Linked DNA regions of Neobacillus sp. PS2-9. The main gene of each other region encodes a partner of the protein of the gene in region 2 in a complex. Links are inferred from orthologs where the notes say so. Each region holds a gene or a part of one and is shown on either strand. Other genes may lie near its edges.

Region 1 (3,315 bases), 1.3 Mb from region 2 along the record:
GAAACGCCTTTTTCTTTAGCAACAAGGGATGGATTTGTTGTTACTCCAGCTAATAATCCAAGTTCATGGGCTTCACGGATTTCTTCTAAGTTCGCTGTATCGATAAAAAATTTCATGGTATAACCTCCAATTTTTCGACTAAATTTTCAGTTTTCTACTTACACACTGAAACCGCCCTCAAGGTAAGGGCGGTTTTAATTTTATCATAGTTGAGCAACCAACAAAAAGTGCCAAAAAGCGGCTTTTTTTATTAAGCTCTGCCTGAAGAACCGAATTCACGCATTTTGCCGATTACTGTTGCTTTAATCGCATCACGAGCTGGTCCTAAATATTTACGTGGATCGTATTCATTTGGTTTCGCAGCAAGTGTTTCACGTACCGCTTTCGCAGATTCGATTTGGTTTTCAGTGTTCACGTTGATTTTAGCTGTTCCTAAAGAAACTGAACGTTGGATATCCTTTGTTGGGATTCCAGTTCCACCATGAAGTACTAATGGGAGACCAGTGATGTTACCGATTTCCTCCATTTCAGCAAAACCAAGGTTTGGTTCGCCTTTGTAAGGACCGTGTACAGAACCTAATGCAGGTGCCAGGCAATCGATACCTGTGCGCTTAACAAGTTCTTGACACTCTTTTGGATCTGCGTAAATAACGCCTTCAGCTACTACATCGTCTTCCTGTCCGCCAACTGTTCCTAATTCAGCTTCAACAGAAACACCTTTTGAATGTGCATACTCAACTACTTTAGTTGTAATTTCGATGTTTTCTTCAAATGGGTGGTGTGACGCATCGATCATAACAGATGTGAAACCAGCATCGATTGCTTCTTTACATTTATCAAAGCTTGAACCGTGGTCAAGGTGAATAGCCACTGGTACGGTGATTTTTAAATCTTCCATTAAGCCTTCAACCATTTTTACAACAGTTTTGAAGCCTGACATATAACGTGCTGCACCTTCAGATACACCAAGGATAACTGGTGATTTTTCTGCTTCCGCAGCTTGAAGAATAGCTTGTGTGAATTCTAGGTTATTAAGGTTAAATTGCCCAACTGCGTAGCCTTCTGCTTTCGCTTTGTTAAGCATTTCTGTCATTGAAACTAAAGGCATTTCTTTTCCTCCTTAAATTGGGTTGAACTCCATTTCGAAAGACTGCTTTCCATATTAAAGGTTTCCCTCTCATAAGGTGTTTATGTATTCTTCGAAAAATGATGCTCATCCTGTTAAGATTCATATGTATCATATCAAAAGAAATAGAGAAATGCTATTAAACAACCACCAGTTTTGCAAACTGTCATAATGAAAGCGCACCCAAGTCACAGCAAGCGTTTTCACCACATCACTTGGTTATTTTTTTATAAAAAAAGGCAATCTTTTCGATGCCTCGTTTTGAAATGTTTAGTTCGTTTTTTGTGGGATATGTTTGCGAACCGCAGCACGGATATCGTCAATATCAAACGGTTTTGCGAAATGTGTAATTGCACCAAGATCCTTGGCCTCTTGAATCATATCCAATTCACCATAGGCGGTCATGATAATCACGCGAATCTCTGGATCAATCACTTTCATTCGTTTTAAAATTTCAATTCCGTCCATTCCTGGAATTTTCATATCAAGTAGTACAAGGTCCGGGTCATGCTTGGTGACGATGTCCAATGCCTGAACGCCGTTAGCTGCTTGAAATGTCTGGTATCCTTCCTTTTGGAACACCTCATTTAGCAAAATCCGAATGCCAAATTGGTCGTCTACAATTAAAATTTTCTCTTTCATACCTTCCACCTCTTCCTTGGTTATTTTATTTTGATTCATTTATCTATACATATCCTTATACCTATTCGACAGAGGGTGTCATTTTCCTTCTTGTATTTTGCTTGCTAAGCGATGATTTTTATGGTAATTTTTACCTAATTTTACATTATGGTAAAAAAGTCTATAATAGGAGGCGTGATAAGGAGGGTTACTATGTTAAAGATGTTTACTACCCAATTAACAGGCCTGTTCAAGCGGATTGAGGAAAAAGAAGAATTTGCGTTTGAGGATGGTGCCCGATTGCTGGCCCAAGCACCTGTTGGCGATGGGTCTATATATATTTTTGGTGGGGCTGAAATGAAGGCCGTGGAATTTGAAGCGTTAGAAGGCATGGAGCCGCTTAAGAGTGCAAAGGCGTTAACTCTTGAGCAAGTGGACGAGCTAAGCGATGCGGACCGCGTCATCTTGTTTAGTCGCACTTCCATGGATGAAGCCGCGGTGGCGGTTGCTGTGGCTTTGCAGAAAAAAGGGGTCCCCTTTGTGGCTGTTTCTACGGTAATGGAGGAAGCTGATGCAGGCGATTTAACAAGTTTAGCAGATGTACATATTGATTTACGGTTAAAAAAAGGGTTATTGCCAGATGATTTAGGCAATCGCTTCGGTTATCCGTCGTCGATGGCAGCCTTGTACGTCTATTTTGGGTTGAAATTTACGATTGATGAGATTTTAGCGGAATATTTTGAGTAAACGGCCTAGTTTGGGGCCGTTTTTTTGTTGATTTTGGGATTTCGTACCATTTTAGATAGTTTTTGTGTCATTTTGTCTATGTTTTGTGTCATTATTAATAGGTTTTGTGCCAATTTCATATAGTTTTGTGCCGTTTTCGAGGTGTTTTGTGCATTTATACAATTTATGGAAAATAACCAATTAAAAAAGACCAGTCCCCCCCACAGGAAAACTGGCCCACTCAAATTATTTTTGCAATGAAGCTTTAATAAAGTCACGGAACAACGGCTGCGGGCGCGTTGGTCTGGACACAAACTCTGGATGGAACTGAGAAGCCACAAACCATGGGTGGTCTGAAAGCTCGATAATTTCCACTAAACGGCCATCAGGACTAGTACCTGAGAAAATAAAGCCTTGTGCTTCCATTTCTTGACGGTAATGATTGTTAAACTCATAACGGTGGCGGTGACGCTCGTAAACAACCTCATCCTCATACGCCTCGAACGCCTTCGTGCCTTCCATCAAACGGCAAGGATACAGACCTAATCGCAATGTACCGCCTAAATCCTCTACATCCTTTTGTTCTGGTAGTAAATCAATAATTGGATGAGCTGTTTCCGGAACAAACTCAGCAGAATGTGCATCACTGTAACCAAGGACGTTACGTGCAAATTCAATTGTAGCCAGCTGCATGCCTAAGCAAATACCAAGGAATGGCTTCTTCTGCTCACGGGCATAGCGAGTCGCTTCAATTTTCCCTTCCACACCACGGTCGCCGAATCCACCTGGAACTAATACTCCATCTACATCAGCCAATAACTCAGCCACATTCTCGCGAGTTA
Region 2 (3,087 bases):
TAAATCTACCTTTTGAACGGCATCTGCCACCGATTCTGCTTTGCCACGTTCAAGCATATCCTTCACATCTATGGTTTTCTTCATCGCTTCAGGCAACACATCTTCACGGACCAGATAAAATTTTTTATCAACGTTATCCATCTTCATCTCTCTACCTCGATCTCTTACAGGAACTAATCAACAAACTCGAATTCAAATTCCATCAACTTAACGATATCCCCGTCTTTTGCTCCTCTTTGTCTTAACGCCTCATCAACCCCAAGAGTACGAAGCTGACGTGAGAAACGGCGAACAGATTCTTCTGTTTGGAAATTAGTCATTTTAAACATTTTTTCAATCTTTTCACCAGAAATAACAAACGAACCATCTGGCTCTCTCGTAATATAAAAAGCTTCTGGGTCTGCTTCGTGCTTATAAAGAACACGATGTACGCCTGTATCCTCTTCTTCATGGTCAAGCGGGAACTCTGGAGTTTGCTCAATCTTATCTGCAATAGAGAATAAAAGCTCCCTTAGTCCCTTTCTAGTAATAGCTGAAATTGGGAATATTGGATAATCCTCTTCGAGACGTTCTTTGAACTTTTGTAAATTCTCTTCCGCTTCCGGAATGTCCATTTTATTCGCCACAATAATTTGCGGACGCTCTGTTAGTCGGAGATTATATTCTTCTAATTCTTTATTAATATTCAAATAATCTTCAAATGGATCCCGGCCTTCTGTTGCTGCCATATCGATGACATGAACAATGACCCTAGTCCGTTCAATATGTCGTAAAAATTGATGTCCTAGACCTACTCCTTCAGAGGCACCTTCAATGAGGCCTGGTAGGTCTGCCATAACAAAGCTTCGATTATCTTCTGTTTCGACCATACCTAGGTTAGGAACAATCGTTGTAAAATGATATTCAGCAATTTTTGGTCTTGCGGATGAAACCACTGATAATAAGGTTGATTTCCCTACACTTGGATAGCCTACAAGACCAACATCAGCAAGAAGCTTAAGTTCTAATATTACTTCGCGCTCTTGTCCAGGTTCACCATTTTCAGCGATCTCTGGAGCCGGATTTGCCGGAGTAGCGAATCGAGAATTACCTCTACCTCCGCGACCACCTTTAGCAATAATTGCACGCTGACCATGTTCAACAAGATCGGCTAGTACTTCTTTTGTCTCAGCGTCAATGATTACCGTACCCGGTGGAACTTTAACAAGCATATCCTTCGCATTTCTACCGTGCTGATTTTTTGACATTCCATGTTCACCACGTGGCGCCTTGAAATGACGTTGGTAGCGGAAATCCATTAAGGTACGGAGTCCTTCATTTACTTCAAAGATCACATCTGCCCCTTTACCGCCATCACCGCCAGCTGGACCGCCTTTTGGTACATATTTTTCACGGCGATAAGCGACAATCCCGTTGCCACCGTCTCCACCTTTTACATATATCTTCGTTTGATCGACAAACATCTTATTCCTCCCGACTTGCACTTTTAAATAAACTGATGTCTTACGAAAACGCCTTCAAGCCCTTATAAAGCAGGCATAAATATTTCTACAGAGAGTTCGTTTTCAGTGAATTCCTTCACCTCTAGCTCTAATGGCTTCTTCTGGTCAGAAAGGCATTCTTCAATCAGTTCCCTTTTTAGTATTATCCCGCTAAAATCAAAAAAGAAACGAACTCCTTCTGATTGCGGTTCAATTGTTATTGATAAATGATTTTCCTGGAATGCTTCAATTGCCTTATTTAAACATGAAAAAAAGGAATTTGTCCAACTTGTAATCATTAGGTCATCAATTTTTGTTGACTCAGTGTCTTGAAAGACCTCATATTCCAGTTTAAATGAAGGGTTCACCCAATTGGATTTTAATAGTAAGGAAGCAAACAAAGGCATATGTAAATTTGAAAGCTTTGTCTCATGCTGAGCCTCAATCACAATTTCATCAATTACTGCTTTTGCCCGGTCCATTCGATTTAAATCCAAGTTTCCCTTTATTAATTGCAGTTTATTTAACCAATCGTGTCGTGAGTGCCGCAACACTTCAACGATATCCCATTCTCTCTCCATACTCACACTCCTACATAAATGCGGAACATTGTTTGCTGTTAGTATATCAAAAAAATTTCCAAGAGTAAGCATTTTTATCTGAATGATTTGGTTTGTGGTAAAAAATGAGCTTGACGAAGTAGTTTCCTTGAAGAGTTTTGATGGAAGGTGTACTTTCGCAGCAAAAAGAAAACTCTAACCAAACAGGTTAGAGTTTTCAAAGTAATCCTTAAGCTTCTTGAGCTACTGGATAAACGCTCACTTTTTTGCGATCACGACCGAAACGTTCAAATTTCACAACGCCGTCAACTTTTGCAAAAAGTGTATCGTCGCCTCCACGGCCAACGTTTTCACCTGGGTAAATCTTTGTACCGCGTTGACGGTAAAGGATTGAACCACCAGATACAAATTGTCCGTCTGCACGCTTAGCACCAAGGCGCTTTGCATGAGAGTCACGTCCGTTCTTTGTAGAACCTACACCCTTTTTAGATGCAAACAACTGAAGATCTAATTTTAATAACATTTATTCCACCTCCTGCTTTTTGAAGGTAATTTTTATGTGCTCTCCGTATGTTTCTTCAATCGATCGTAATGAGACAGCCATTCCTTCGAGAAGAATCTGGATTTTCTCATAAACGGCTTCCGGAAGTTCTTCCGGGATAACGCAACGGAGAAAACCATCTGCCCGATGTTCAAGGTCTGGAGTAACGCCGGTAAGCTCGTGCACCGCATTGATAGCACCAACGGACACGGCTGATACGCCTGCACAGACGATATCTTTTCCACGATCCGCGAACAAGGCATGACCGCTTAGTTCGAATGATTGAATTTTTCCGGATTCAGTACGATAAATAGTAATACCTATCATCTTTTTTCAACACCTTACGCGTTGATTTTTTCGATGATTACTTTAGTGTAAGGTTGACGATGACCTTGCTTCTTACGATTGTTTTTCTTCGCTTTGTACTTGAAAACAATGATTTTCTTCGCACGGCCTTGTTTTTCAACTTTAGCTGTAACAGTAGCGCCTGCAACAACAGGACTTC

Evidence for each region.
Region 1: the proteins of RCG25_RS07415 (region 2) and RCG25_RS00850 are in contact, whole or in part, in a solved structure (PDB 1F51), measured with the Bacillus subtilis proteins. The link is inferred for Neobacillus sp. PS2-9 from one-to-one orthologs.

The regions. Positions count from the first base shown.
Region 1 is NZ_CP133269.1:180,285-183,599, reverse strand. What follows is about bases 83-3,064. They hold RCG25_RS00850 (response regulator), read right to left. Parts: upstream 1,769-3,064; coding sequence 1,397-1,768; downstream 83-1,396. Other genes in these bases: RCG25_RS00840 (CTP synthase), read right to left, coding at 2,720-3,064; RCG25_RS00845 (DUF2529 domain-containing protein), read left to right, coding at 1,961-2,494; RCG25_RS00855 (class II fructose-bisphosphate aldolase), read right to left, coding at 251-1,108; fsa (fructose-6-phosphate aldolase), read right to left, coding at 83-116. Outside these bases: more of fsa, read right to left, coding at 1-82; more of RCG25_RS00840, read right to left, coding at 3,065-3,315. UniProt on the Bacillus subtilis protein: Key element in the phosphorelay regulating sporulation initiation. Phosphorylation of spo0B during sporulation initiation.
Region 2 is NZ_CP133269.1:1,510,438-1,513,524, reverse strand. What follows is about bases 295-3,048. They hold RCG25_RS07415 (Spo0B C-terminal domain-containing protein), read right to left. Parts: upstream 2,063-3,048; coding sequence 1,526-2,062; downstream 295-1,525. Other genes in these bases: rplU (50S ribosomal protein L21), read right to left, coding at 2,924-3,048; RCG25_RS07405 (ribosomal-processing cysteine protease Prp), read right to left, coding at 2,565-2,909; rpmA (50S ribosomal protein L27), read right to left, coding at 2,271-2,564; obgE (GTPase ObgE), read right to left, coding at 295-1,463. In the rest of the region: RCG25_RS07425 (ACT domain-containing protein), read right to left, coding at 1-147; more of obgE, read right to left, coding at 174-294; more of rplU, read right to left, coding at 3,049-3,087. UniProt on the Bacillus subtilis protein: Key element in the phosphorelay regulating sporulation initiation. Acts on spo0A. Mediates reversible phosphoryl transfer from spo0F to spo0A.